DNA from 2 places in the Streptomyces sp. NPDC006512 genome. Region 2 is predicted to be linked to the other one. Evidence: riboswitches for the same ligand, from Rfam matches in the RefSeq annotation. Region 2 holds a riboswitch; the other holds the start of a gene.

Region 1 (14,628 bases), on a different contig from region 2:
TCGACGACCTCGCCGGAGACGGGGGAGTACAGGTCGCTGACCGACTTGGTCGACTCCAGCTCGCCACAGGTCTCGCCCTCGGTGACGGTATCGCCGACCGCGGGGAGCTGGGCGTAGACGACGTCACCGAGCGCGTTGGCCGCGAACTCCGTGATGCCGACCGTCGCGACGCCGTCCACGGCGTCCGACAGCCACTCGTGCTCCTTGGTGTAACGCAGCTGCTGGGGGTTGCTCATGACCTGATTCTCCTGGATGCGGGGGAGTGGATACGAACAGCGGTCTCGGGTACTGAGACGCGGCCGGACGGCTTCCCGTACGGCTGGTGCACGGCTCGGCCGTGTGCGGAACTACTTCTGCCGCTTGTAGAACGGCAGGGCCACGACCTCGTACGGCTCATGCGTACCGCGAATGTCGACGCCCACGCCGGAGGTGCCGGGCGCGGCGTGCGCCGCGTCGACGTACGCCATCGCGATCGGCTTGCCCAGCGTCGGGGAGGGGGCGCCCGAGGTGACCTCGCCGACGACCTGGCCGTCGGCCACGACCGGGAAACCGGCGCGCGGGACGCGGCGGCCCTCGGCGATCAGGCCGACCAGCTTGCGCGGCGGGTTCGTGGCGGCCTTCTCGGCGGCGGCCTCCAGCGCGGCGCGGCCGACGAAGTCGCCCTCCTTCTCGAACTTCACGACCCGGCCCAGGCCCGCGTCGAACGGGGTGAGGGAGGTGGTCAGCTCGTGCCCGTACAGCGGCATGCCCGCCTCCAGGCGCAGCGTGTCGCGGCACGACAGTCCGGCCGGGACCAGGCCGACGCCCGCGCCCGCCTCGGTCAGCGCCTGCCACAGCGCGACGGCGTGCTCGGGGGAGACGAACAGCTCGAAGCCGTCCTCGCCGGTGTAACCCGTACGCGCGATCAGCGCGGGGACGCCCGCGACGGTGCCGGGCAGGCCGGCGTAGTACTTCAGGCCGTCCAGGTCGGCGTCGGTGAGGGACTTCAGGATGCCGGGGGACTCCGGGCCCTGGACGGCGATCAGCGCGTACGCGTCGCGGTCGTCACGGACCTCGGCGTCGAAGCCGGCGGCGCGCTCGGTGATCGCGTCCAGCACGACCTGGGCGTTGGAGGCGTTGGCGACGACCATGAACTCGGTCTCGCCGAGGCGGTAGACGATCAGGTCGTCCAGGATCCCGCCGTCCTCCTGACAGATGTGCGTGTAGCGGGCACGGCCGACGCCGACGGTGGAGATGTTGCCGACCAGCGCGTAGTCCAGCACCTTGACGGCCTCGGGGCCGGTCAGGGTGATCTCGCCCATGTGGGACAGGTCGAACAGGCCGGCGCGGGTGCGCACGGCGTTGTGCTCGTCGCGCTCGCTGGCGTACCGCAGCGGCATGTCCCAGCCCGCGAAATCGGTCATGGTCGCACCGAGCGAACGGTGCAGCGCGTCGAGCGCGGTCAGGCGGGGGGCAGTGCTCATGGGTGTGGCTCCCGGGTCCCAGGGCATGACATGACGAGGACGATCCTCCCCATCTGTCATCGGAACCTGAGAGGTTCGCCGGGAGTTCCCGCGCGTACGGGGGAAATTCCACGGCTTGCACCTTGGGTGGAGCACGCGCCGACGGCCGTCGGGGGACGGTCGTGTCGCGGCTCGCTTTTCAGATCTGCCTCATCCACGCGGTACGGGGCCTGAGAGATTCAAGGGAGGTACTTGCTCCTTCGGCGCCCGCGCACGGCCTTGCGGCCCTGCCGGGACTCTCCCGCGCGGATTCAAGCGGCCGGTATGCAGTTGGTGTCCAGATGGCGCACATCATTGCACGGGACGTCCGGGAGCGGGCGGCGGGGCCCGCAAGAACGTACGAGCGGAACCGGGACCGCCGGATTACCGTCTCTTTACACTCAGTGGGCACGGGGCTTTCGCGGCCCGATTTCGGGGGGAGACACTGTGCGGAGATTCGGACTCATGACCACCACGGGAACAGTCGACGGGGTACCGGCCCAGCGGGGCCGCGGGGCGGACCCGCGCGTCCTCGTCGAAGGCGCCGGACCGGTCCGTGACCTGCGCGGACCCGCCGTGTGCGTACCGCAGCGCCTCGGTTTCCCGGCCGGGGACATCGTCGTGGTCTCCGGGCTGCCCGGCGGTGGCAAGAGCACCCTGATCAAGCGGGCCGCCCCGGGGGGTGGCATCGACTCCCAGGACGCCCGCGAGCGCTGGGAGCACCGGATGCCCGCCGCCCTCCCCTACGCCGCGTACCGGCCGCTCGTCCGCGCCGCCCACTACTGGGGCCTGTGGCGCAAGCTCGGCTCCGGCGAATCCGTAGTGGTCCACGACTGCGGGACCCAGAGCTGGGTCCGGGGCCTGCTCGCCGCCGTCGCCCGCCGCCGGGGCGGCTCCCTGCACCTGCTGCTGCTGGACACCACCGCCGAGGAGGCCCTCGCCGGGCAGGCGGCGCGGGGGCGCCGCGTGTCCGCGTACGCCTTCGCCCGGCACCGCGGCGCCGTCCGCCGGCTGCTGCGGGAGGCGGAGGCCGGTCGCCCGCCGGCCGGGTGCGCCTCCGCGATCCTGCTGGACCGCCGCTCGGCCGCCGCCGTGACCTCCATCGCCTTCCACGGCTGACTCCGCTTCCCCGGCCGGCTCCGGCCGGCGCGCCCCTTGCCGATAGCCTCGGCAGCACATCGGCGGGACATACGGAGGGCAGGGGCACATGCAGGGCAGCGGCTGGCCGGCGAACGAGTTGGAGCAGGTGCTCGGGGCGGCGCTCGGGCAGACGGACGCCGGGGAGCGGATCCTGGAGGTCCTCGGGCGCAGCCCGGTCTGGGTACCGCTGCCCCAGGGCGGCAGCCCCGAGCAGGGGAGCCTCGACCTGCCCACGATGCTGATCGGCGGGGAGGCGTACGTCCCCGTCTACAGCTCCGAGGCACAGTTCCGCTTCTGCGCCGGGCCCGGCATGGCCTTCGCCGTCGCCCCCGCCGTGGAGTTCGCCCGCGGCCTGCCCCCGCAGCTCGGCATCGCCGTGAACCCGGAGGGGGCCGTCGGGGTGCCGCTGCCCCCGGCCGCCGTCGCCGAGCTGTGCCGCACGGGACGGACCCCGCTCGACGGCCCGGCCACCGGCGGGCGCGTCCGGCTCTTCGAGCCCGACTGGCAGGAGGACCCGGTCGACTTCCTGGCCGCCGCCGCGGAGGAGTTCCGCGCCACCGGGGTGGTCGCCGCCGCGTACCGCTGCCTGGCCAGCGTGGAGGGCGGGGCCCCCGAGCTGTACGTCGGTGTCCGCCTGGTGGGATGGGATCCCGAGGTCCGGGCCGCCCCGCTGGAGGCCCTCGGACGGGCCCTGGCCCGCGTACCGGCGCCCTGGCCCGTGCAGTTGATCCTCCTCGACGCCGCCGAGGACCCGGTCACGGAGTGGATTCGTGAGCGCGTACGCCCCTTCTACCTCCCGTAGCGCCGCTTAAGCTGGTTGGTACGTGTGGACGACGGGCGGACGAAGAGGGGTACCGGGTGAGTGCGTCAGGCACGGCCGCGGCCGGGCAGGTCGAGCACATGCTGCGCCAGGTGACTCCCGGGCGCTATGAGAGCTACGAGTCATTCCTGCACGCCCTCGCGGAGGGCCGGCTGTGGATGCTGCTGTGGCAGGGGCAGCCGGGCTCGCCGGACGCCCAGTACGGCGGCATGGAGGTCGAGGGCCTCGGCTACGCGCCCTGCGTGACCTCCCCGCAGGAACTGGCCGCGAGCGGCTGGAACCGCGGCTACGAGGTGGTCACCGGCCGGGACATCGCCCGCGCCCTCTACCCGGACCGCTGGGGCCTGTGGGTCAACCCGCACGCCCAGGGCGGCGGGCTCGGCGTGCCCTGGGCCGACCTGCGGCGCGTCGCCACCGGCCTGGACCGGATGCCGGCGGGCCCGCTGCGGCTCTCCGAGCCCTCCCTGGAGCTGCCGCAGTTCTACGGGCTGCTGACCCGCCACGCGCACCGCACGCCCGCCGTGCGCTCGCTGCGCCGCGCCTGGGTGCAGCCCTCGCTGGGGTCGGCGTACCTGGCGGTGGGGCTCGACCTCTACGACGCCTCCGCGCCCGCGCTGGAATCCGTACGGGAGATGATGCGGCAGTCGGTCGGGGCGGTGCCCGAGGGGGTGCCCGTGTGCACGGTCGCGCTGGCCGACGAGCACGACCCGGTGGCGATGTGGCTGCGCGCGCAGACCCGCCCGTTCTACGACCGGGAGGGCCAGGCGGCGGTCTACTAGGACCGCCGACGAACCGGGCGGGACGCTCCGAGGGGCGTTCACCGGGTCACCTACAGGGAAACCGGGCACCTGCCCGGACTCTGGGACGGACATGTCCGGCGACATCGGGCCGCCGGGAACCACGGTTCCCGGCGGCCTTCGCCTTGTCCGGATTTCATCACTGATGGGCATCCAATTGGCATGGTAGTCCTGCGAGTTGGGCGTGATGTCCGTTTGCGTACCGAACGGCCGGTCTTGCTCCGCTCAGCCGCCAGCGGAGTCCGGATAACGGGAACCCACGCGTCAGATCACGGTTGCGCATCCATTCATCTGCGGGTCTGGCGGCTGGTCGAGCGCCCGATGAAGACTCCCCACCCAAGAGCCGGTCAGTCCTCCAGGACCCGGTTCGGTACGTGGACTTCGCTTGTTGTTTCGCACGGCACTTCCCGCACTTTCCGCACTTCAGCTGCTCCGCACCCGCACTCCGCACGCGTTCTGCGTGTACCACGCACTCCGAGCGCCACTCCGCACCAACGCCGCCACAGCGGCGGGCATGGGCCGGCTACCCGTCGGCCGAGAGGGGTCCCCACCACGATGACGGCACCACTGCACGACACGAGCGCGGAAACACCCGCACCCGTGTCCGTAGCCGACGTCCCTGCCAAGGCCATCGAAGGCCGCTCGCCCGGTCGCATCGCCTGGATGCGGCTCAAGCGTGACAAGGTCGCGCTGACCGGCGGCGTGGTCGTGATCCTCCTGATCCTGGTGGCGGTCTTCGCGCCGCAGATCGTGAGCCTGCTGGGCCACCCGCCCAACGAGTTCCACGAGGACATGATCGACCCGGACCTGGGCACGCCGATCGGTTCCTTCGGCGGCATGAGCTCCGAGTTCCTGCTGGGCGTCGAACCCACCAACGGCCGCGACGTGTTCAGCCGGATCGTCTACGGCGCCCGCATCTCGCTGGTCGTCGCCTTCCTGGCGGCCTTCGTGTCGGTCCTCCTCGGCAGCTTCCTCGGCGCGCTGGCGGGCTTCCTCGGCGGCTGGGTCGACGGCCTCATCAGCCGCCTCATGGACCTGCTGCTGGCCTTCCCCCAGCTGCTGTTCACCATCGCCCTGGTCTCGGTCGTCCCCAACTCCCTGCTGGGATTCGAGGGTTCGGGCGTCCGGATGGGCGTGCTGATCGTCGTCATCGGCTTCTTCGGCTGGCCGTACATCGGCCGCATCGTCCGGGGCCAGACGATCTCCCTCCGGGAGCGCGAGTACGTCGAGGCCGCCCGCAGCCTGGGAGCCGGCCGCGGCTACATCCTGGTCAAGGAGCTGCTGCCCAACCTGGTGGCGCCGATCCTCGTCTACTCGACGCTGATCATCCCGACCAACATCCTGACGGAGGCCGCCCTCAGCTTCCTCGGTGCCGGCGTCAAGCCGCCCACCGCCTCCTGGGGAAAGATGCTGTCCGACGCCATCCCCATCTACCAGGACGACCCCATGTACATGGTGGTCCCGGGTATCACGATCTTCATCACCGTCCTGGCGTTCAACCTCTTCGGGGACGGGCTGCGTGACGCACTCGACCCCAAGGGCAGCTGAACCGCTTCTCGATTCACCCACCTATGGAGGTTGGACAACCGTGATCCGCAGAAAGCAGGCACTCGCGATCACCGCCGTGATCGCCGCCCTGTCGCTGACCGCCGCGTGCGGTGGCGACGACGGCAAGACCGAGGGCAAGGCCGGTGACGGCGGCGCCGCGTTCAACGCCGCCACCACCGGCGTCGTGAACCCCTCGGACGCCAAGGGCGGCGAGCTGAAGCTCTGGTCCCCGCAAGACGTCGACTACCTCGACCCGGCGCGTGCCTACTACGGCTTCGTGTGGAACATCCAGCGCCTCTACGTGCGCCAGCTGCTCGCCTACGACAGCAAGCCCGGCAAGGACGGCACCAAGCTGGTCCCGGACCTCGCCGAGGCCCTGCCGGTCCTGAGCAACGACGGCGAGACGTACACCGTCAAGATCAAGGACGGCGTGAAGTTCGAGGACGGCTCGCCGATCACCTCGAAGGACATCAAGTACGGCATCGAGCGCGTCTTCGCGCAGGACGTCCTGTCCGGCGGTCCGACGTACCTGATCGACCTCCTCGACCAGGGCCAGAAGTACCCCGGCCCGTACAAGGACACCGACCCGAACAAGATGGGTCTGAAGTCCGTCGAGACGCCGGACGACAAGACGGTCGTCTTCAACCTGGCGAGCGCCAACTCCGACTTCAGCTACCTGCTGGCCATGCCGTCCTCCTCGCCGGTCCCGGCGGCCAAGGACACGGGCGCCACCTACACCAACAAGCCGCTGTCCACCGGCCCCTACAAGGTGGAGAGCTTCACCGCGGGCAAGGGCGCGACCTTCGTCCGCAACGAGAACTGGGACCCGAAGACCGACACGATCCGCAAGGGTCTGCCGGACAAGGTCTCCTTCACGGTGACGACCAACCCGGACGACATGGACCAGCGCCTGCTGTCCGGTGACATCGACCTCGCGGTCGACGGCACGGGCATGCAGCAGGCCGGCAAGAACAAGGTCCTCAAGGACGAGAAGCTCAAGAAGAACGCGGACAACCCCTTCACCGGCTACATCCGCTACTTCGCCTTCCCGCAGACCGTCGCGCCGTTCGACAACGTCGAGTGCCGCAAGGCCGTCATCTACGCGGCCGACCCGAAGTCCCTGCAGACCGCCCGCGGCGGCCCGACCAGCGGTGACCTCGGCGCCAACATGCTGCCGCCCGGCATCCCCGGCTCGGACAAGTCCTTCGACCCGTTCGGCCTGACGAAGGGCGAGCCGCAGGAGGCCAAGGCCAAGGAGGCCCTCAAGGCCTGTGGCAAGCCCGACGGCTTCGAGACCACCATCGCCGTGCGCAACAACCGCGCCCCCGAGGTGAAGAGCGCCGAGTCCCTCCAGGCGGCCCTCGCCAAGGTCGGCATCAAGGCGACGATCGACCAGTACGACGGCAAGCTCTCCTCCTCCACGATCGGTTCGCCCGAGAACGTGAAGAAGAAGAACTACGGCATCATCGTCATGGGCTGGGGCGCCGACTACAACTCCGGCGCGGGCTTCCTCCAGCCGCTGGTCGACGGCTCGTTCATCCTGCCGAACGGCAACAACAACTACACCGAGCTGAACGACCCCGAGGTCAACGGGCTGTTCGACAAGGCCGCCTCCGCCGCCACGCCCGAAGAGGCCGCGCCGTTCTACACGGACATCAACAAGAAGGTCATGGAGAAGGCGCTCTACCTGCCGATCAACTTCGACAAGGCCTTCGTCTACCACAACCCGCGCCTGACCAACGTCTACTTCAACGACTCCATGGGCAAGATCGACCTTGCCACGGTGGGTATCGCCGCCAAGTAGTCGCACGGCCTGGTCAAAGCAACTCAGCACGCAAGTAAGTGCCTTCACCGCACATGCGCTAGTCCGAAGGGCAGGTGAAGGCCGCAGGCGGTGGCCGCCGTCCCCACGAGGGACGGCGGCCACCCGCCCCGGGCGGCCGACTGCAGTGCTCGTCTACCTCATACGGCGGCTGTTCAACGTCGCCGCCACGCTGCTGGTGGTCTCCGTGGTCACCTTCGGCATCTTCTTCGCGGTCCCGAAGCTGACCGGCAGCGATCCCGCGCTCATGTACGCCGGCCGCGAGACCAACGAGACCGCCCTGGCGGGCATCCGCGTGAAGATGGGCTTCGACAAGCCCATCTCCGAGCAGTACCTGCTCTTCCTCAAGGGCATCTTCGTCGGCCGCGACTACGACGGCGGCACCGATGTCACGCACTGCGCGGCGCCCTGCTTCGGCTACTCCTTCAAGACCGAGGCCCCCGTCTGGGAGACCATGCTCGACCGCATGCCGGTCACCCTCTCGCTCGCCCTCGGGGCGGCCGTGATCTGGGTCATCGCCGGTGTCGCCACGGGCGTCGTCTCCGCGCTCAAGCGCCGCACGGCCATCGACCGGACCGTCATGGTCGGCGCCCTCGCCGGCGTCTCCCTGCCGATCTTCTTCACCGGCATGGTGGCCCCCGCGATCTTCGTCTACGGCCTCGGCTGGCTGGACGTGTCCAACTACCAGCCACTCACCGAGGATCCACTGGCCTGGCTCAACAGCCTGATCCTGCCCTGGATCACCCTGGCCTTCCTCTTCGCCGCCACCTACGCCCGCATCACCCGCGCCACGATGCTGGAGGTCCTCGGCGAGGACTACATCCGCACCGCCCGGGCCAAGGGGCTCAAGGAGGGCGTGGTCATCCGCAAGCACGCCCTGCGCTCCACGCTCACCCCGATCGTCACGATGTTCGGCCTCGACCTCGGCGGACTCCTCGGCGGCGCGGTGCTCACCGAGACGACCTTCAACTTCCAGGGCCTCGGGACCGCCGCCGTGGCCGCCATCGGCGCCGGCGACCTCCCCGTGATCATGGGAGTCACCCTGCTCGCCGCGCTCTTCGTGGTGATGGCCAACCTGATCGTGGACCTGCTGTACGCCGTCATCGACCCGCGCGTGAGGCTGACGTGACCGAGACCCCTGCCTCCACCCCCACCAGCTCCGGCGGGCCCGCCTTCGTGCCCGAGCAGGCCGGACCACGGGACGGCGCCTACCTCTCCGTACGCGACCTGCGGGTGCACTTCCCGACCGACGACGGCCTCGTCAAGTCCGTCGACGGGCTCTCCTTCGACCTGGAGCGCGGCAAGACCCTCGGCATCGTCGGCGAGTCCGGCTCCGGCAAGTCGGTCACCTCGCTGGCCATCATGGGCCTGCACCGCACCGGCAACGCCCGCAGCCGCCCGCACATCTCCGGCGAGGTCCGCCTCGACGGAGAGGACCTCGTCGCCGCCGACGCCGACCACGTGCGCAAGCTCCGCGGCCGCAAGATGGCGATGGTCTTCCAGGACCCGCTCTCCGCGATGCACCCGTACTACACGGTCGGCTCGCAGATCGTGGAGGCCTACCGCACCCACCACCAGGTCGACAAGAAGACCGCCCGCAAACGGGCCGTCGAGATGCTCGACCGGGTCGGCATCCCGGAGCCGCACCGGCGCGTGGACGCGTACCCCCACGAGTTCTCCGGCGGCATGCGCCAGCGCGCGATGATCGCCATGGCGCTCGTCAACAACCCCGAGCTGCTCATCGCGGACGAGCCGACCACCGCCCTGGACGTCACCGTCCAGGCGCAGATCCTGGACCTGATCCGAGACCTGCAGAAGGAGTTCGGCTCCGCGGTCATCATGATCACGCACGACCTGGGCGTGGTCGCCGAGATGGCCGACGAGATCCTCGTGATGTACGGCGGCCGGTGCGTCGAGCGCGGCACCGCCGAGAAGGTCTTCTACGAGCCCCGGCACCCCTATACCTGGGGCCTGCTCGGCTCGATGCCCCGCATCGACCGCGACCAGACCGAGCGCCTCATCCCGGTCAAGGGCTCGCCGCCCAGCCTCATCAACATCCCGAGCGGCTGCGCCTTCAACCCGCGCTGCCCCTACGCCGACGTCCCCAAGGGCGGCATCACCCGCACCCAGCGGCCCGAGCTCGTCCAGGACGACAGCCGGCACTGGTCCGCCTGCCACATGTCGCAGGACGAGCGGACCCGGATCTGGACCGAAGAGATTGCGCCGAAGCTGTGACCGACATCAAGAAGGACTCCGCGCAGACCGCCACGAAGGACCCCGAGGCGGAGCCGCTGCTGAAGGTGACCGGGCTGGTCAAGCACTTCCCCATCAACAAGGGGCTGCTGCGCCGCCAGACCGGGGCCGTCAAGGCCGTCGACGGCATCGACTTCGACGTCCGCCGCGGTGAGACCCTCGGCGTCGTCGGCGAGTCCGGCTGCGGCAAGTCCACGATGGGCCGGCTGATCACCCGCCTGCTGGAGCCCACGGGCGGCACCGTCGAGTTCGAGGGGCGCGACATCACGCACCTCGGGGTCGCCGGAATGCGGCCGCTGCGCCGCGACGTCCAGATGATCTTCCAGGACCCGTACGGCTCGCTGAACCCGCGCCACACCGTCGGCACGATCGTCGGGGCCCCCTTCAAGCTCCAGAAGGTCACCCCCGAGGGCGGGCTCAAGAGCGAGGTGCAGCGGCTGCTGTCGCTCGTGGGCCTCAACCCCGAGCACGTCAACCGCTACCCGCACGAGTTCTCCGGCGGTCAGCGCCAGCGCATCGGCATCGCCCGGGCCCTCGCCCTCAACCCGAAGCTGGTCGTCGCCGACGAGCCGGTCTCCGCGCTGGACGTGTCGATCCAGGCCCAGGTGGTCAACCTGCTGGACGACCTCCAGGAGGAGCTCGGCCTCACCTACGTGATCATCGCGCACGACCTCTCGGTCATCCGGCACGTGTCGGACCGCATCGCGGTGATGTACCTCGGCAAGATCGTGGAGCTGACCGACCGCAAGTCGCTCTACGAGACCCCGATGCACCCGTACACCAAGGCGCTGCTGTCGGCCGTGCCGGTGCCGGACCCGCGGCGGCGCGGCGCCAAGAGCGGCCGCATCCTGCTCAAGGGCGACGTGCCCTCGCCGATCTCCCCGCCGAGCGGCTGCCGGTTCCACACCCGGTGCTGGAAGGCCACGCAGATCTGCACGACGCAGGAGCCGCCGATGCTGGCCCTCGCCACCGGCCACCAGGTGGCCTGCCACCACCCCGAGAACGCCCCGGACCAGGCTCCGGGCGACAAGGCTCTGCCCGGCGCGGCGGACGCGGTGGTGACGGTCTCGGAGTAGCGGACGAGACCTGCGCCAACGCCGGAGCGGGGCTCCCGGGACACGTTCCGGGAGCCCCGCTCCGTTCGCGCGTCCGTTCGCCCACCCGTCGCCGGGCGACAATGGCCGGGTGCTCCACGATCTCTTCCCGCCCGGTGTCCAGCACGCGCTGGACCTCGCGGGCATCTTCGTCTTCGCCACCGCGGGCGCACTGCTCGCCGTACGCAAGAACTTCGACGTCTTCGGCATCGCCGTGCTCGCCCTCGTCACCGCCCTCGGCGGCGGTCTGCTGCGCGACCTGTGCATCGGCGCCGTCCCGCCGGCGGCCTTCGGGGAGCTGAGCTTCTTCGTGACGCCCCTGATCGCCGCCGCGCTCGTCTTCTTCCTGCACCCCGAGGTCCAGCGGATCAACCGGGCCATCAACGTCTTCGACGCGGCGGGCCTCGGCCTGTTCTGCGTGACCGGCACGACCAAGGCCTACGAGTACGGCCTCGGGCTGACCGCCTCAGCCGCCCTGGGCCTGGCCACGGCCGTCGGCGGCGGCGTCCTGCGCGACGTCCTCGCCAACGAGGTGCCCTCGCTGCTGCGCGACCGGGAGATGTACGCCGTCCCCGCCGTCGTCGGAGCCGCCATGGTGGCCCTCTTCATCGCCTTCGACATGCTGAACGCCGTGACGACCGGTCTCGCGATCGTCACCACCTTCGTGCTGCGCCTGCTCGCCATGCGCTACCACTGGCGGGCGCCGCTGGCCTGGAACCGCCGCTCGTCGGTGGCCGAGGAACCGTAGGCCGCGGGCGTCGGGGCACGGGCCGGGCGGCCGGGAGCGGGGCCGGGAGCGGGGGAGAAAACAAAAGCTACCGCTTAGTAGCCTCCCGGTGTACCGTCGTTTCCATGTCATACGCAGCGGCCCAGGCATCCATCGGCGACAGCGAGTTCGACCGCGACACCACCGTCTCCCCCCGCGCGGGAGAGCCCGGGGTGTACGACGCGGAACTCTCCGCCGGGTGGACGATCATCACCGCCGTCAACGGCGGCTACCTGCTGGCCCTGGTCGGCCGGGCCCTGTCGGCGGCCCTGCCGCACCCGGACCCCTTCACCGTCTCCGCCCACTACCTGACCTCCTCGGTGCCCGGCCCCGCCGTCATCCGCACCCAGGTCGTCCGGGTCGGCCGCACCCTCTCCACCGGCCAGGCCTCGCTGTTCCAGTTCGACGAGAACGGCGCCGAGATCGAGCGCATCCGCGTCCTCGCCTCCTACGGCGACCTCGCCGCGCTGCCCGACACCGTGCAGACCGCAGCGCTGCCGCCCGCCTTCCCCGCCTACGAGGACTGCTTCGGCGCCGAGGCCGGCCCCGCCCCCATCCCCGGCAGCTCCGCCATCGTCGACCGCCTCCGGCTGCGGCTGGACCCGGCCACCGCGGGCTGGGCCGTCGGCGCGCCCTCCGGGAAGGGCGAGATGCGGGCCTGGTTCGAGCTGGCCGACGGCCGCGACGCCGACCCGTTCTCGCTGCTGCTCGCGGTGGACGCCCTGCCGCCGACCGCCTTCGACCTCGGGCTGGTGGGCTGGGCCCCGACCGTCGAACTGACCACCCACATCCGCTGCCGCCCCGCCCCCGGGCCGCTGCGCGTCGCCATCACCACCCGCAACATGGCCGGGGGCTTCCTGGAGGAGGACGCCGAGGTCTGGGACTCCGCGGACCGCCTCGTGGCCCAGTCCCGCCAGCTCGCGCGCGCACCGCGGTAGGCACCCGGCCGAAATCCCGCCGGACGGCGCCGCCGCGCCGGGCGCGCGACGTCCGGCGCGGCATGCCCGCCCGCCGGTGCCCGGCGTCCGGCGTTCGGTGCCCGGTGCGTTGCGCGGAGGCGGCCCGGGGCACGGGACGGCGGGGCCGGACGGTTTCCGCCGCCCGCTGGGGAGCCGGGGTCCGGGGGACTCGTAGAATCGGGGGATCATGGCCTACCTCGACCACGCCGCCACCACCCCGATGCTGCCGGAGGCCGCTGCGGCGATGACCGCGCAGTTCGCCGCCACGGGTAACGCGTCCTCCCTCCACGCCGCCGGCCGCCGCGCCCGCCGCACCGTCGAGGAGGCCCGCGAGGCCCTCGCCGAAGCGCTGGGCGCCCGGCCGAGCGAGGTGGTCTTCACGTCGGGCGGCACGGAGGCCGACAACCTCGCCGTCAAGGGCCTGTACTGGTCCCGCCGCGACGCCGAACCCTCCCGGACCCGGATCCTCGCCAGCCCCGTCGAGCACCACGCCGTCCTCGACGCCGTGCACTGGCTCGCCGAGCACGAGGGCGCCCGGGTCGAGTACCTGCCCGTCGACCGGCACGGGCGCGTGCACCCCGAGGTGTTCCGCGAAGCCGTCGAACGCGACCCGGACGACGTGGCCCTGGCCACCGTCATGTGGGCGAACAACGAGATCGGCACCGTCATGCCGGTCCGTGAACTGGCCGCCGTCGCGCGCGAGTACGGCATCCCCCTGCACTCGGACGCCGTCCAGGCCTTCGGGCAGCTCGACGTCCGGTTCGGTGACAGCGGCCTCGCCGCCATGACCGTCAGCGGCCACAAGATCGGCGGCCCGTACGGCATCGGGGCGCTGCTGCTGGGCCGCGACCAGAGCCCCGTCCCCGTGCTCCACGGCGGCGGGCAGGAGCGGCACGTCCGCTCCGGCACCCTCGACGTCCCCGCCGTCGCCGCCTTCGCGGTGGCCGCCGTGCTCGCCGCCGAACGGCGGGAGCGGTTCGCGGCGGAGGTCGGCGCCCTGCGCGACGACCTGATCGCCGCCGTACTGGACGCCGTACCCGACGCCGTTCTCGGCGGCGACCCCGCCGACCGGCTCCCGGCCAACGCCCACTTCAGCTTCCCCGGCTGCGAGGGGGACTCCCTGCTGCTGCTCCTGGACGCGCAGGGCATCGAGTGCTCCACCGGCTCCGCCTGCACCGCGGGCGTCGCCCAGCCGAGCCACGTCCTGCTGGCCACCGGCACCGACCCACAGCTGGCCCGCGGCACGCTGCGGTTCTCCCTGGGCCACACCTCCACGAAGGAGGACGTCGCCGCCGTGGCCGCCGCCATCGGCCCGGCGGTCGCCCGAGCCCGCACGGCCGGCCTCAGCTAGCCACACCCCCCACGAGGGCGCCCGGTCGGCTCCGGGCCCCTCGCGGGGAGCCCAGTCTCCGGTCAGAGGTACTCGCGGGCGAACTCCACCGCCCACTCGACCGCCGCCACCGGGACGCCGTCCGATCGCGGGTCGATGGTCAGGCGTGCGGCCTCCCAGCCCTGGTCGTGGTCGCGGTGGATCGCGAAGCGGGCCCCCTCCTGCGCGCCCGGCGCTCTCACGGCGAACTCGATCGCCCGGTCGTCGCCGTCCGTCCCGACCGTGCCGATCGTCATGCCTGCGACTTCGAAGTCCACTGCCCCGCGCCCCTCGTGTAGATACCGTCCGAGAGGTCCAGCCTCCACCCCGGGACTGACAGCCGCATGAGTGCGCGTACTCAGCCGGTCTTCTCGGGGCCCAGCGCCTCGCGGACCATGCGGACGTAACGGTCCCAGTCCCAGTGGCGGCCCGGGTCCGTGTGGTCGGCGCCCGGCACCTCGGAGTGCCCCACGATGTGCTTGCGGTCGACGGGTATCCCGTAACGGCGGCAGACGTCCGCCGCGAGCTTCGCCGAGGCCGTGTACATGGCGTCCGTGAAGTCCTGCGGGCGGTCCACGA
Region 2 (14,628 bases):
GGCAGACGGGAGTTTGACGACAGGCCCTAGGGGGTGGGCAGCCAGTCCACTTCGCCCGCGAGCAGCGCGTACCCGCCGAAGGCCACGATGTCGAGCAGCGCGTGCGCGACGACGAGCGGCCCCACCCGGCCCCAGCGCTGGTAGGCCAGGACGAAGACCACGCCCATCACCACGTTGCCGATGAAGCCGCCGATGCCCTGGTAGAGGTGGTACGAGCCGCGCAGCACGGAGCTGGCGACCAGCGCGGCCATCGGCGACCAGCCCAGCTGATCGAGCCGGCGCAGCAGGTAGGCCAGCACGATGACCTCCTCGACCACGGAGTTCTGCACCGCGGAGAGGATCAGCACGGGGAACTTCCACCACACGTCGGGCAGCGCCTCGGGCACGACCGTGAGGTTGAAGCCGGTGGCGCGGGCACCCAGGTAGAAGGCGAGGCCCGCGCTGCCGATCCCGGCGGCCACGAGCGCGCCCCGGCCCAGGTCCTGCCACGGCCGGGTCAGGTCGAAGCCCAGCACCCGCAGCCCGGGCGCGCCCTCGCGGGTCAGCAGGTGGGCGACGAGCAGGACGGGGACCAGCGCCGTCGCGATGCCGAACAGCTGCCAGGCGAGGTCCAGCCAGGGCCGGCCGGGCGCGTACGAGCCGTTGAGCGTCGCGGCCTGGTCCTTCAGGCCGCCCGGCTTGGTGAGCGAGCCGATGAAGCTGATCAGCGCGGAGACCGCGCTCGCGCCCAGCGACAGGGCGAGCACGAGCAGCATCTCGGTGCGCAGGACACCGCGCCGTTTTTGCTCGTCCAGCTCCACGACCACCGGCTCCGGCTCCGTGCGCACGCCCGACTCCCGTCCCGCCACCGCTGCGGGCCATCCCGCCGCGACGTCCTGTTCGACCACCCCATACTGCCCCCTCGGGAGCCATGGGGGATCATCGCGGCGGGATCACGCGGCGGGATCACGGGACGGGCCGGTCAGCGGCCGACGGCCGTGGCGGCGTCCACCTCCCGTTCCGCGAGCCCGACGGGCCAGGTGTGCACGGGGTCGCCCCGGTGCATCAGCTCGCTGTACCGGCGGGTGGTGGCGGCCAGCGCGGCGTCCCGTTCCAGCCCGCCGGCGAGGGCCCGGTGGTAGGTGTCCACCTGCCAGGTCGCCCCGTTCACGCGCCGCCGGCACCGCTCCTCGATGATCCCCAGGTAGTGGTCCCGGTCCGCGGCCTCGATCCCCCAGGCGTCCAGCCCGGCCGCGGCCATCGGCAGCAGCTCGTCCAGCACCAGCCGCACCGCCGGTACGCTCACCAGTCCCCCGGCCCGCCCCCGCCGCGGCCAGCGCAGCCGGGCGTCGATCCCGTACCGGCAGGCGGCGTCGAAGTTGGCCTCCGCCTCCGCGAACGGCATCCGGGTCCACACCGGGCGCTGCTCGTCGGCGAGGGTGCGTACGAGCCCGTAGTAGAAGGCCGCGTTGGCGACGACGTCGGCGACGGTCGGCCCGGCCGGGAGCACCCGGTTCTCCACGCGCAGGTGCGGCACCCCGTCGGCGACCCCGTACACGGGCCGGTTCCAGCGGTAGACCGTGCCGTTGTGCAGGACCAGTTCCTGCAGGCTCGGCACCCCGCCGTCGGCCAGGACCCGCAGCGGCTCCTCCTCGTCGCAGATCGGCAGCAGCGCGGGGAAGTAGCGGACGTTCTCGGCGAACAGCTCGTACGCCGAGTCCACCCACCGCTCCCCGAACCAGGTGCGCGGCCGCACCCCCTGGGCCTGGAGCTCGGGCGGCCGGGTGTCGGTGGCCTGCGTGAACAGCGGCGGCCGCGACTCCCGCCACAGCTCGCGCCCGAACAGGAACGGCGAGTTGGCGCCCACCGCTATCTGTACGGCGGTCACCGCCTGGGCCGCGTTCCACACGTCCGCGAACCGCGCCGGAGTCACCTGGAGGTGCAGCTGTACGGAAGTACAGGCGGCCTCCGGCACGATCGACCCGGTGCTCCAGGTCAGCCGCTCCACCCCGTCGATGTCGAGGGTGAAGTCCTCCCCCCGCATCATCAGGATCTGCTCGTTCAGCAGCGAGTAGCGGTCCACCGCCGAGAGGTTGGCCGGTGCCAGGTCGGCGCGGGAGAGCGTCGGCAGGATCCCGATCATCACGACGCCCGCGTCGATCTCGGCGGCCTGCCGGTGGGCGTAGTGCAGCCCTGCGCTGAGCTCCTCCGCGAGCTGGTCGAAAACCCGGCCTTCGAGGCGGTGCGGAAGTACGTTGACCTCCAGGTTGAACATTCCGAGTTCGGTCTGGAAATCGGGGCTGGCAATCCGCTCCAGCACCTGGGCATTCACCATTCGCGGCAAACCGTCGGCACCCGCGAGATTCAATTCGATCTCCAGCCCCATCATGTTCTTGGGGCGATCGAACCTCTTCTCCGCCAGAAGCCGCTCCAGTCCCTCCAGGCACTCGTGAAGCTTCCTCCGATACCGTTGCCGATCGGACAGGTCGAATCCGCCTGCCACGACCTTCTCCCCCATCGAAGCGTCCCTCCCTCGAGCGGCCCGGCTTGTGCACCCGGGCGCGCGTGTACGGTCGATGATGCCCAGACGCCGTGATCGATAACGCCGGTATCGAGCCCTCTGACGGCAGCGCGCGCCGGTATGGCCGGAAGGGCGCTTCGGCACATTCACCTGGCAAGTCTTCGTATGCAAATTCCGCGTCGACTTTGCCGGTTCCGGATAGCCGATGCTTTCCAGCCGAGCCCCCTTCCGGTAGCCTCCGAGGTCAGCGCGGCACGTTCGCGCTCGCGCGGCATGAATGGCATCACAGTGGGACCGGTAAGCGACTTGTCGGCAATGGCCGGGACAGCTAGCCGAAACACTGCGTGAACACGTGTCGTATAAACTCCGCAAACGAGGCAGAGAGTTGGCGCGCGGTCATTGCCCCTCAGCCCCCCTCTGGCCCCAGAATGCGACAGCGCCGTCCCGCACCTTCCCCCGCACCACAGGTCTCCCAAGTGAGAGGCGACCCACCATGCCGCTGCATGTCCCTCCGGCTCCCGCGCCCGCCCTGCGCAGCGTCCTCGCGGCACTCGGTTCCCCCACCGCCGTCCACGAGGCGCACACTCCGGCCCTGCGCGCGGTCCAGGGCCCGCTGACCGCGGAACTCCCGCTCCCGGTCCACGTGCTCGACCGGCTCCACACCTCCAACCTCGCGGCCGGCGGAAGGCCCCCGCGCACCCGGCTCACCGCGTGGCGGTTCCTGATCCGCAGCGGCGACCGTTTCGTGGCCGCGGCCGACACCCGCCTCACCGCGGACGGCTGGACCTTCTCCCACTTCTTCGAGGGCCCCTACGTCGCGGCCACCGAACGCGCCCTGCGCCAGGCGGAGTCCCTCGGCCAGAGCTACCAGCCGCGCCTGCTGTCCGTCCCGGAGCTGTACATGCTGACCCTGTGGCTGCACGGCGCGGTCGGCGCCGATGCCGCGGCCGGTCTGCCGGCCGCCGCCGACCTGCTGGTTCCGCTGGCCCCGGCGCCGCCCGGGATCGCCGCGTACCGGCCGCACACCGTTTCCGAACTGCTGCCCGTGCTGACGCACCGGCTGACCCCCCAGGCACCTCCGGTACCGCCACCGGTCGCCGCCCCGGCGGCCTGAACCGATCCATCCGGATTGCCCATTCGGCCTAGTCCGCTCGGGCCACTAGCGAACCACCCGAAATGACAGGGGAGTTGACCTGAACCGCCCGCACGAGTGATGCGTCCTCAATCCATGAGGACAGCTGCGGGGAAATACCTGCGAAGCAGCCGTCCTGGGGGAAGACTGAGCCCATCCTCCCCGCAGGTGCGGGGACGACCCAGGGGGACGGCCATGAATCACGCATCGAGCCGTAGCGAACAGACCACACCGCAGCGAAAGAACGCATCCATGTGCCAGCACCAGCCTGCCTGCCCGTCATCAGAGTCCGCCGACCGGGAGGCCGCGCGCCCGGTGGCCAACCACCCGGAGCAGGGCTGGAGCCTGCTGTGCAACGGCGTCCTGCTCTTCGAGGACACCGGTGAACTCCTGCCGGACGGCCAGATCATCGCGCCGCACCGCCCGCTCGCGGCGGCCTGACCGACGAGGACGACGAAGGGGCCGGTCCCGGAGCTTTTGGCTCCGGGACCGGCCCCTTCCCACGCGTCAGCGTCCTGTCACCGCATCAGGCGGGATCAGTTGTCGTACTCGTCCAGCGGCGGGCAGGAGCACACCAGGTTCCGGTCGCCGAACGCGCCGTCGATCCGGCGCACCGGCGGCCAGTACTTCTCGGCGGCCGTGACCCCGCCCGGGAAGACGGCCTCGTCCCGGGTGTACGGGTGGTTCCACTCGCCGCCCAGCGCCGCGGCGGTGTGCGGGGCGTTGGCGAGGGGGTTGTCCTCCAGCGGCCACTCGCCGCCCGCGACCCGCTCGATCTCGCCGCGGATGGCGATCATCGCGTCGCAGAAGCGGTCGATCTCGGCGAGGTCCTCGGACTCCGTCGGCTCGATCATCAGCGTGCCGGCCACCGGGAAGGACATGGTCGGCGCGTGGAAGCCGTAGTCGATCAGACGCTTGGCGATGTCGTCGACGCTCACGCCCGTCGACTTCGACAGCGGGCGCAGGTCGATGATGCACTCGTGCGCGACCAGGCTGCCCGGGCCGGTGTAGAGCACCGGGTAGTGCGGCTCCAGACGCTTGGCGATGTAGTTCGCGCCGAGTACCGCCACCTGGGTGGCGCGCTTGAGGCCCTCACCACCCATCAGGCGTACGTACGACCAGGAGATCGGCAGGATGCCCGCCGAGCCCCACGGGGCGGCCGAGATCGGGCCCACGCCCGTCTCGGGACCGGCCGTCGGCTGGAGCGGGTGGTTCGGCAGGTAGGGGGCCAGGTGCGCCCGGACACCGACCGGGCCCACGCCCGGGCCGCCGCCGCCGTGCGGGATGCAGAAGGTCTTGTGCAGGTTCAGGTGCGAGACGTCGCCGCCGAAGTGACCCGGCTTGGCCAGACCCACCAGGGCGTTCAGGTTGGCGCCGTCCACGTAGACCTGGCCGCCGGCCTCGTGCACCTGGGCGCAGATGTCGGCGACGTGCTCCTCGAACACGCCGTGCGTCGACGGGTAGGTGATCATCAGCACGGCGAGCTCGTCGCGGTACTGCTCGATCTTGGCGCGCAGGTCGTCCGCGTCCACCTCGCCGTCGTCGGCGGTCTTGACGACGACGACCTTCATGCCGGCCATCACGGCGCTCGCCGCGTTGGTGCCGTGCGCGGAGGAGGGGATGAGGCAGACGGTGCGCTGCTCGTCACCGTTGGCGCGGTGGTAGGCGCGCACGGCCAGCAGGCCGGCGAGCTCGCCCTGGGAGCCGGCGTTCGGCTGGATGGAGACCTTGTCGTAGCCGGTGACCTCGCAGAGACGTTCCTCCAGCTCCGTGATGAGCGTGAGGTACCCCTCCGCCTGCGCGACCGGGGCGAACGGGTGCAGCTGGCCGAACTCGGGCCAGGTCACCGGTTCCATCTCGGTGGTGGCGTTGAGCTTCATCGTGCAGGAGCCCAGCGGGATCATGCCGCGGTCCAGCGCGTAGTCCTTGTCCGAGAGCTTGCGCAGGTAGCGCAGCATCGCGGTCTCGGAGCGGTGCTGGTGGAAGACCGGGTGCGTCAGGACCTCGTCCGAGCGCAGCAGGCCCTCGGGGAGGGTGTCGGCCGTGGTCGCGTCGAGGGCCTCCAGGTCGGCCGAGACGCCGAAGGCGGCCCAGACGGCGTCGACGTCGGCGCGCAGGGTGGTCTCGTCGCAGGAGAGGGAGACGTGGTCGGCGTCGACCTGGAACAGGTTGACCCCGCCCTCGCGGGCGGCGGCGACGACCTCGGTGGCCTTGCCGGGAACCCGGGCGGTGACCGTGTCGAAGTACGAGCCGTGCACGATCTCGACCCCGCCCGCCGTCAGGCCCGCGGCGATCAGGGTGGCGTAGCGGTGGGTGCGGCGGGCGATCGTCCGCAGGCCGTCGGGGCCGTGGTAGACGGCGTACATGCCGGCCATGACGGCGAGGAGCACCTGCGCCGTACAGATGTTGCTGGTGGCCTTCTCGCGGCGGATGTGCTGCTCGCGGGTCTGCAGCGCGAGGCGGTAGGCCTTGTTGCCGTCCGCGTCCAGGGAGACTCCGACGAGGCGGCCGGGCAGGGAGCGGGCGTGCTTGGCCTGGACGGCCATGTAACCGGCGTGCGGGCCGCCGAAGCCCATCGGAACGCCGAAGCGCTGGGTGGTGCCGACCGCGATGTCCGCGCCCAGCTCGCCCGGCGAGGTCAGCAGGGTCAGGGCGAGCAGGTCGGCCGAGACCGCGACGATCGCGCCGAGCCCGTGCGCCTGGTCGATGACCGGCTTGATGTCCCGTACGGCACCGGAGGCGCCCGGGTACTGGACGAGCACGCCGTAGATCCCGCGCTCGGCGATCTCGGCCGGGATGCCGGCGGACAGGTCGGCGACGACGACCTCGATGCCGATCGGCTCGGCGCGGGTCTCAATCACGGCGATCGTCTGCGGCAGCGCGTCGGCGTCCACGAGGAAGACGTTGCCCTTGGCCTTGCCGACCCGGCGGGCCAGCGTCATGGCCTCGGCGGCGGCCGTGCCCTCGTCGAGGAGGGAGGCGCCGGAGGTCGGCAGACCGGTCAGGTCGGCGACGACGGTCTGGAAGTTCAGCAGCGCCTCCAGGCGGCCCTGCGAGATCTCGGGCTGGTAGGGCGTGTACGCCGTGTACCAGGCCGGGTTCTCCATGACGTTGCGCAGGATCACCGGCGGGGTGAAGGTCCCGTAGTAGCCGAGACCGATCATCGAGGTCAGGACCTGGTTGCGGTCGGCGAGCGAACGCAGCTCGGCCAGCACCTCGGCCTCGGTCCGCGCCTCGGGCAGGTTCAGCGCCTCGGCGGTCTTGATCACATCCGGTACCGCGGCGGCGGTGAGCTCGTCCAGGGAGCCGTAGCCCACGTGGGCGAGCATCTTCGCCTGCGCCTCGGCATCCGGGCCGATGTGGCGCTGCTCGAAGGGGATGCCTCGCTCGAGCTGAGAGAGCGGAATGCGGTTGGCGGTCATTACGGAGGCCTCCTGGTCGTATGACCTGCGAGGGGCACCACGGCGCGGGCACCCGGACGGCCTCCCCCTCTGTCATCTCAACCTGAGAGCTTCACCGGGCCTCACAGGGGTCGCCCGTGGGGTCCGGCTTTCACCGTCGGTGAGGGGAGGAGCCGGCACTGCGTCCCGGCACCGCCCCTGCTTTCCAGAGTGGCCTCTTCACGTGCGGTACGTATGCCTGAGAGATTCCGGGGAGGATTTGCTCCTTCGGCGCCTCCGTCGAGCTCACTCGGAGGACTCTCCCGCACAGGGTCAACAGCCGTCACCCAGCCTACCAGCGAGGATCTGGACCCTCCCTCGAGTGGCCCCCTCCCCGGATATGCACTTTTGTAGTGATTACGGATGGAGTTGCGACCAAGTGGAGGGACCGTGCAGACCGACATCGATCCGCGCAGCCTGATCGGCCGCAAGGCATTCGACCGCAACGGCGCCAAGATCGGAACCGTGGACGAGGTCTACCTCGACGACGCCACGGGCGTTCCGGAATGGGCGGCCGTACGGACCGGGCTCTTCGGCCGGGACGCGTTCGTCCCCCTGGAGCCCAGCGAGGTGGTGGACGACGCCCTGCGCGTGCCGTTCGAGCGCTCCCTCATCAAGGACGCCCCCGACTTCGGGGTCGGCCGCCACCTCTCCCCCGAGCAGGAGCTCCAGCTGTACCACCACTACGGCCTGGACGTGGCCCTCCCGTCGGAGTTCCGCCACGCCCCGCCCCCGCCCGCCAAGAAGCGCCGCCGCGCCGCGGGCCGCCTGACCGGGCGCAGCTAGTCCTTCCGGCCGCGGCACTAGGGATCGGACGTTCCCACGAGGGGCAGCGGATCGGACGGCTCCAGCTCGGGGTCGTCCACCCGGAAGGTGCGGACCCGGCCGGGCGGGGATCCGGGCCGCTCGAACCGTACGGTCACCCGGCCCACCCCGCTGCCCTGGATCCAGCCGGGCCCGTACACCGCGTGCCGTACGTCGCTCCCGGCCGCCCAGTGCCGCGCGACGGCCGGCCCGTCCGCCCCGGGCTCCCTGGGCGCCCTGGGCGCCCCGGGCGCCTCCACGGCCTCTCCCGCCGCCTCCACGGCATCGGCAGCGGCACCGGCATCCGCAGCCCGCGACGTTTCGTCCGTCCCCTCCGCCCCGTCCGGCGCAACGGCCCCGCCCGTGTCACCGACCGTCGCCGCGACCCCCTCCGCCTCCGCCTCGGCGGCCAGTACCTGGGCGAAGAGGTCCTCCTGCGTGTAGTCCGCGAGGCCCGTCACGCCGACGCCGAGCAGCCGCACCCCGCCCGTGGTGTCCACGCCCTCCAGCAGCCGCGCGGCGGCCTCCCGCACCACCCCCGGATCGTCGGTGGGGCCCCGCAGGGTCTCGGAGCGGGTCAGCGTCGAGAAGTCGTAGCGCCGGACCTTCAGGACGATGGTCCGGCCCGAGTGTCCGGAGGCGCGCAGCCGCCCCACGCACCGGTCGGCGAGCCGCTGCACCTCGTAGCGGATCCGTACCCGGTCGTGCAGGTCCACGTCGAAGGTGTCCTCGACGGACACGGACTTCGCGTCGCGCTCGGCGACCACGGGCCGGTCGTCGAGGCCCAGCGCCATCCGGTAGAGCCCCGCCCCGTGCGCCTTGCCGACCATCCGGACCAGCTCGTCCTCACCGGCTTCGGCGAGTTCCCCCACGGTGGTGATCCCGGCCCGGCGCAGGTGTTCCCCGGTGGCCGGCCCGACCCCGGGCAGGGTCCGCACCGACATCGGCGCGAGCAGTTCCCGTTCGGTGCCCGGCTCGATGAGCAGCAGCCCGTCCGGCTTGGCCTCCTCGGAGGCCACCTTGGCGAGCATCTTCGACCCGGCCAGCCCCACCGAGCCGCTGAGCCCCGTGGCAGCCGTGATGTCGGCCCGCAGCCGCTCCCCGGCCGCCCTGGCACCGGGCGCGTCGAAGGCGGAGCCGCCCGCCTCCAGGTCGACGAAGGCCTCGTCCAGGCTGAGCGGCTCGACCAGCGGCGACAGCTCCCGCAGCAGGCCCATGACCAGCTCGCTGACCTCGCGGTAGAGGCTGAAGCGGGGGATCAGACAGGCCCCGTTCGGGCACAGCCGCCGGGCCTGGGCCATCGGCATCGCCGAGTGCACCCCGAAGCGGCGGGCTTCGTAGGAGGCGGTGGCGACCACCCCGCGCGGTCCGAGCCCGCCGACGATCACGGCCTTCCCGCGCAGGCTGGGCTTCGACGCCTGTTCCACCGAGGCGTAGAAGGCATCCATGTCCAGGTGCAGGATGGTCGGCGCGGCTCTCACAGCCCCGATGCTGCCCTACGGCACTGACATCGGTCAGACGGCCCGGTTCCGCCGTGCGGCGAGCTCATCGGCCGGATTGTGGCCGAGGAGGGTCTCGCCCGTGTCGATGCGCTCCCCGTGCAGCTGCGACAGGGCGTTCTCCACATCGCGCCAGACGACGCCGACCGCGATGCCGAAGACGCCCTGCCCGCCCTGGAGCAGGCTCACCACCTGGTCCGGCGAGGTGCACTCGTACACGGTCGCGCCGTCGCTCATCAGCGTCATGCGTTCGAGGTCGCGAAAACCCCGGTCACGGAGGTGCTGCACGGCGGCGCGGATGTTCTGCAGCGCCACCCCGGTGTCCAGGAAGCGCTTGACGATCTTGAGGACCACCACGTCGCGGAAGCTGTACAGCCGCTGCGTGCCGGACCCGTACGCGGGCCGGACGCTCGGCTCCACCAGCCCGGTCCGTGCCCAGTAGTCGAGCTGCCGGTACGTGATGCCGGCCGCGGCGCACGCCGTGGGGCCCCGGTAGCCGACCTGCTCGGGCGCCGGGTCGTCGCCCACCGGTCCGACCGGCGTGGACGCCGGCTGACGGTGCGCGGGCCCGGCCGCGCCGCCGTGCAGCGGGTACGACCCACCATCACTCCGTGCGGGGGTGCCCCCGGTCGTACCGTCGCCCGTGATCCTCACGCCGACCCTCCGTCCTTGACCTGCCCACCTTGAAGGTAGGCAGTGACCAGGGGTGCGTCAACGATCGCCACACTCGGCACGCCGAGTGATAATCACCCTGAGAGTGGTTTCCCGTACCCCATTGCGGGGAAAGGCTACTCGAATGGGCTGAAGGTTCCCGGTGGACGACGCGGCCCGCGTTTCGCCGTGCTCCCCGCTCCGCTCCTCACTGGGGGCCGGTACCGAAGTCCTCCGGCGAAATCTGGTCGAGGAACTCGCGGAACTTCTCCACCTCGTCCTCCTGCTCGTCGGGAATGGCGATTCCGGCGTCGTCGAGCACACCGTCACTGCCGTAGATCGGCGTCCCCGTCCGCAGGGCCAGCGCTATGGCATCGGAAGGCCTCGCGCTCACCTCGACCCCGCTGGCGAAGACCAGCTCCGCGTAGAAGACGCCCTCCCGCAGATCCGTGATCCGGACCTCGGTGAGCTCCTCACCGACCGCCTCCAGCACGTCCTTGAACAGGTCGTGCGTCAGCGGCCGGGCAGGGGCCATCCCCTGCTGTGCGAAGGCAATGGCGGTCGCCTCCCCAGGACCGATCCAGATGGGGAGGTACCGGTCGCCTCCCACTTCACGCAGGAGCACGATCGGCTGGTTGGAGGGCATTTCCACCCGGACACCCACAACGTCGAGCTCGTTCACACAGCAACCCTAGGACCTGCCCGGCCGGTTTGGGTAGTCGGGGCCGCACGCCGACCAGCGCCGTCAGCGCAACCGGACGCCGAGAGCGGTCTGCACGAGGGCCTCGTGCAGCCGTACGGAGAGTCCCGCGAGCTCCTTCAGCGTGGCCTCCGCGTGCGCCCTGGTCTGCGGGTTGCGGTGCCTGCGCAGCGGCGAGACGACCTGCTCCACCAGACCGGCCTCGCGGTCCGCGGCGGCCTTCATGGCCCGCAGGTGGCGCGGCTCCAGCCCGAACCGTCCGAGATCGGCGATCAGGCGGGCCACGGTGACGGTCTCCGCGTCGAACCCGCCGCCCGGCGCCTCGGAGATGAGCCCGTACGACTCCCATTCCACGAGCTGGACCTCGTCCGCCTCCGCGGCGGCGATCAGCTCGGCCCGCCCGACCCGGGGCACGGTCGGCCGCTCCCGGCCCACCTCGCCGTACACGGCGGACGGGCTCGCGGGATCGACGGACTCCCCGTGGGCGGTGGGTCCGGGGATGCGGATCTGCTCACCCCGGTCGAGGGCGTCGAGCTGCTCCCGGATGACCTTCAGCGGCAGGTAGTGGTCGCGCTGGAGGCGCAGGACGCGCCCGAGCCGTTCCACGTCCGCCGTGCTGAACTTGCGGTATCCGGAAGGTGTGCGCACGGGCTCCACGAGCCCCTCCGCCTCCAGGAAACGGATCTTCGAGATCGTGACTTCGGGGAACTCGTCGCGCAGCATGGTCAGCACCGTGCCGATGCTCACCAGCCGCCCGGCCTGGCCGGCGGTGCCGTTCTTCGGGGCACCGCCGGTGGGGGTACGCAGCATGGAACCTTCCCTGGGGTCCCCCCGGACCGGGTCCGGGGGAGGGTCAGATGCCCCGCAGGCTCGCGTAGAAGACCAGCCGGTACTTGCCGATCTGCACCTCGTCGCCGTTGTGCAGGGCGACCGAGTCGATCGGCTCGCGGTTCACGTACGTGCCGTTGAGGCTGCCCACGTCGGAGACGGTGAAGCCGCCTTCCTGGCCCCTGCGGAACTCGACATGGCGCCGGGAGACGGTGACGTCGTCCAGGAAGATGTCGCTCTGCGGGTGCCGGCCCGCCGTGGTCAGCTCGCCGTCGAGGAGGAAGCGGCTGCCCGAGTTGGGGCCGCGCCGGACGATCAGCAGGGCGGAACCCGGCGGCAGCGCTTCCACCGCGGCCTGGGCCTCGGGGGACAGCGAGGACGACGCGTGCGGCTGTCCCGACACCTCGGCCTCGTAGGCCTCGAGGCCCGAGATCGAGATCGTGGACGTGGTCTCCGAGGCACGCTCCGGCGTCAGGCCCGCCCGCAGCGGCGCCCCGCAGTTCGAGCAGAAGCGGCTGGCCGCATCGCTGCGGTGCCCACACCTGCTGCAAACCTGCTCGGCCGACATGGACGGCTCCTCGCGCCGCGGCTGCCCCGCGGAGGCATTGGTGGCATACGGGTCGGGCGCAAACCCTCCACCCGCACTTGAGGTTGATGGTTCACCGAAACCTATGCGTCCGGAACCGGCAGGGTCAACACTCGACGCGCCCTGCGCGCCCGAATTGTCACCCTGGCCGGCCACCTCGTCACGGAAGAGCGGCCGGTCGCCCTGCCCTTCCACCTCGCCGTGCCCAGCGCGGTGCCGTGCGGCACCGCCTTCCTCGCGGTTCTTCTTGCCGAACAACTTCTCAAACAACTTCACGGGCGATTCCCCTTGACCGAAACAGACCCGCCCGTGGGGCAGGACGAACTCTGCATGCACACACCTGCCGACCCGGACATTCTCACAACGTCCGTAACCACCAGACAGTTTCCACCACGCACCGCGACTTCGGTGCGTCGACCCCCCGCAGGCATCCGCCCGCGTGAGCCGGTCCACGTTCCGCCCGACATCACGGCGATGACGACCGAGCGTAGTCAGGCTGCTTCGCAGCCCGCAAGGCATCCACAACGATCTTCGCCGACCGTGTGACGGCGACCGTCGCCTGCTCCTTCTCCAGCGTCTGCACCACCCCACCGGGGATGTTGAGCGCCGGCTCCAGATCCTGCGGCCTTCCGATCACCTTGAACTCGTAGGGCTGTGTGATCTTCTTACCGTCGATCGCGACGCCGCCGCCCTCGTCCGAGAAGTACGAGCTCGCCACCACGCGCACACCGTTGATCTGGATCGCCTCGGCCCCGGCCGCCCGCAGCTCCTGCAGCGTGTCCAGGAGCTGGTCGGACTGCACCTGCCCCTGCGGATCGGTGATCCGCAGGGTGATGCCGGGTCCCTGCGCTGCCACCGTACCGGCGAGGATGCCCAGTTGGCGTTCCTTCTCCACGGTCTGCCTGCGCGCCTCTTCGGCCTGGTTGGAGCTGCTTTCCAGCTCCTTGCGCTGGTCGTCGAGCTTCTGCTTCTCGTCCTCCAGCCGCGTGGTCCGCCCGTCGAGCTCGTCGAGGATCCGTACGAGGTCCTCCTGACGGGCACCGCGCAGCGGGGCGCTGGAGTCGCTGTTCGACCGTACCTGAATCGCGAGGCCCAGCCCGAGGACGAACAGCAGCAACGCGACGATCAGTTGGGCCCGGCTCACGCGCGGCGGCCACAGCCCCGCCGCCAGGCGCTGCCGCCCGGTCTCCTCGGGGGCGGCCGCGGGACCTTCGGAAGGGCCCCGGGAGGGCCCTGGCGCGGCCTGCGCGGGCTGCTCGGCCTGCTCGCCCTTCGGGGGCCGCTCCGGCTCCCCGGACTCCCCCAGCGGAGCGTTCTCGCTGCTCATCGGCCTCACGCCCGGAAGACGTGCCGGCGGATGGCCGCGGCGTTGGAGAAGATGCGGATGCCGAGGACCACGACCACGCCCGTCGACAGCTGCGCGCCGACGCCCAGCTTGTCGCCGAGGAAGACGATCAGCGCGGCCACGACCACGTTGGACAGGAACGACACCACGAAGACCTTGTCCACGAAGATCCCGTCCAGCATCGCGCGCAGACCGCCGAACACCGCGTCGAGCGCGGCGACCACGGCGATCGGCAGATACGGCTCGACGACGGCCGGCACTTCGGGCCGGACCAGAAGTCCGACCACCACTCCGGCCACGAGGCCCAGTACCGCGATCACGATGCACCCTTCTTCGGCTCTTCTGCAGTGGCTGTGCGCACGGTCAGGCTCGACGCGGCCGGCACCCTCACCTCGTCCACGGCGGACAGGGTGTAGCGGATCCCGTAGCTCTCCTGCAGCACGTGCAGGTACTGGCCGTCCACGGAGTCCTGGAAGGTGGTCCCCAGCCGCTTCTTGTCCCCCACCGCGAGGATCTCGTAGGGCGGCACCAGCGGCTTGTTGTCGACCAGTATCGCGTCACCGGCCGCCCTGATCGCCGACAGGGCCGTCAGCCGCTGCCCGTTGATCGAGACGGCCTCCGCGCCGGCCTGCCACAGGCCGTTCACGATGCGCTGCATGTCCCGGTCGCGGACCCGGCCGGTGTCCGAGAAGCCCGCGCTCTCGCGCGGTCCGCCACCGCCGGCGGCGGCGCCCTTGGCGTCGTCCACCACCAGTTTGACGCCGGGACCACGGACTTCGGTTGCGCCCGACAGCAGGGCCACGAGCCTGCCCTGGTCCCCGCCGTGCTGCTTGAGCGCCTCGGCCTGCCGGTCGGCGACCTCGGTGCGCAGCCGCTCGATGTCGCGTTCCAGCCCGTTCGCGTGGCCGTCGGCCCGCTCGACGCGGTCGATCAGCTCCTCGCGCTCCTTGGCCAGGACCGGCGCCGCTATGCGTGCCTGTGCCGCACCCAGCGTGACGACCATGGCCGCGAGCACGAGCCCGGCGGCGAGCGCCAGCTTGGCCTTGAGGGTCCGCGGCAGCCCCGCCGTTCCGTCCGCCTGGCGCCGGGCCGTCGCTTCCGCGTAGCCCTCGTCGAGGCTGTGGTCCATGACGTGCGTCAGCA

Evidence for each region. Region 2 has a riboswitch for glycine ahead of gcvP (aminomethyl-transferring glycine dehydrogenase). Riboswitches for the same ligand answer to the same signal wherever they lie in the genome.
Region 1: linked by a shared signal. The riboswitch ahead of gcvT (glycine cleavage system aminomethyltransferase GcvT) and the one ahead of gcvP (aminomethyl-transferring glycine dehydrogenase) in region 2 are both predicted to bind glycine.

The regions. Positions count from the first base shown of each region.
Region 1 covers NZ_JBEXPG010000034.1:68,119-82,746, reverse strand. The annotation lists gene gcvH (glycine cleavage system protein GcvH) at 1-236, opposite strand, end outside; gene gcvT (glycine cleavage system aminomethyltransferase GcvT) at 348-1,463, opposite strand; glycine riboswitch at 1,652-1,756, opposite strand; gene ABZZ17_RS23710 (AAA family ATPase) at 1,947-2,600, shown strand; gene ABZZ17_RS23705 (enhanced serine sensitivity protein SseB C-terminal domain-containing protein) at 2,689-3,423, shown strand; gene ABZZ17_RS23700 (enhanced serine sensitivity protein SseB C-terminal domain-containing protein) at 3,480-4,220, shown strand; gene ABZZ17_RS23695 (ABC transporter permease) at 4,794-5,786, shown strand; gene ABZZ17_RS23690 (ABC transporter substrate-binding protein) at 5,827-7,590, shown strand; gene ABZZ17_RS23685 (ABC transporter permease) at 7,736-8,737, shown strand; gene ABZZ17_RS23680 (ABC transporter ATP-binding protein) at 8,785-9,843, shown strand; gene ABZZ17_RS23675 (dipeptide ABC transporter ATP-binding protein) at 9,840-10,937, shown strand; gene ABZZ17_RS23670 (trimeric intracellular cation channel family protein) at 11,047-11,703, shown strand; gene ABZZ17_RS23665 (thioesterase family protein) at 11,808-12,659, shown strand; gene ABZZ17_RS23660 (cysteine desulfurase family protein) at 12,868-14,031, shown strand; gene ABZZ17_RS23655 (hypothetical protein) at 14,094-14,327, opposite strand; gene ABZZ17_RS23650 (N-acetylmuramoyl-L-alanine amidase) at 14,408-14,628, opposite strand, start outside.
Region 2 covers NZ_JBEXPG010000103.1:63-14,690, forward strand. The annotation lists gene ABZZ17_RS38600 (CPBP family intramembrane glutamic endopeptidase) at 27-755, opposite strand; gene ABZZ17_RS38605 (glutamate-cysteine ligase family protein) at 962-2,497, opposite strand; gene ABZZ17_RS38610 (hypothetical protein) at 2,994-3,614, shown strand; gene ABZZ17_RS38615 (DUF5999 family protein) at 3,885-4,073, shown strand; gene gcvP (aminomethyl-transferring glycine dehydrogenase) at 4,169-7,054, opposite strand; glycine riboswitch at 7,250-7,348, opposite strand; gene ABZZ17_RS38625 (PRC-barrel domain-containing protein) at 7,463-7,858, shown strand; gene ABZZ17_RS38630 (DNA polymerase IV) at 7,876-9,357, opposite strand; gene ABZZ17_RS38635 (MerR family transcriptional regulator) at 9,391-10,029, opposite strand; gene ABZZ17_RS38640 (bifunctional nuclease family protein) at 10,235-10,708, opposite strand; gene ABZZ17_RS38645 (MerR family transcriptional regulator) at 10,772-11,536, opposite strand; gene ABZZ17_RS38650 (FHA domain-containing protein) at 11,580-12,524, opposite strand; gene ABZZ17_RS38655 (DUF881 domain-containing protein) at 12,607-13,467, opposite strand; gene ABZZ17_RS38660 (small basic family protein) at 13,473-13,805, opposite strand; gene ABZZ17_RS38665 (DUF881 domain-containing protein) at 13,802-14,628, opposite strand, start outside.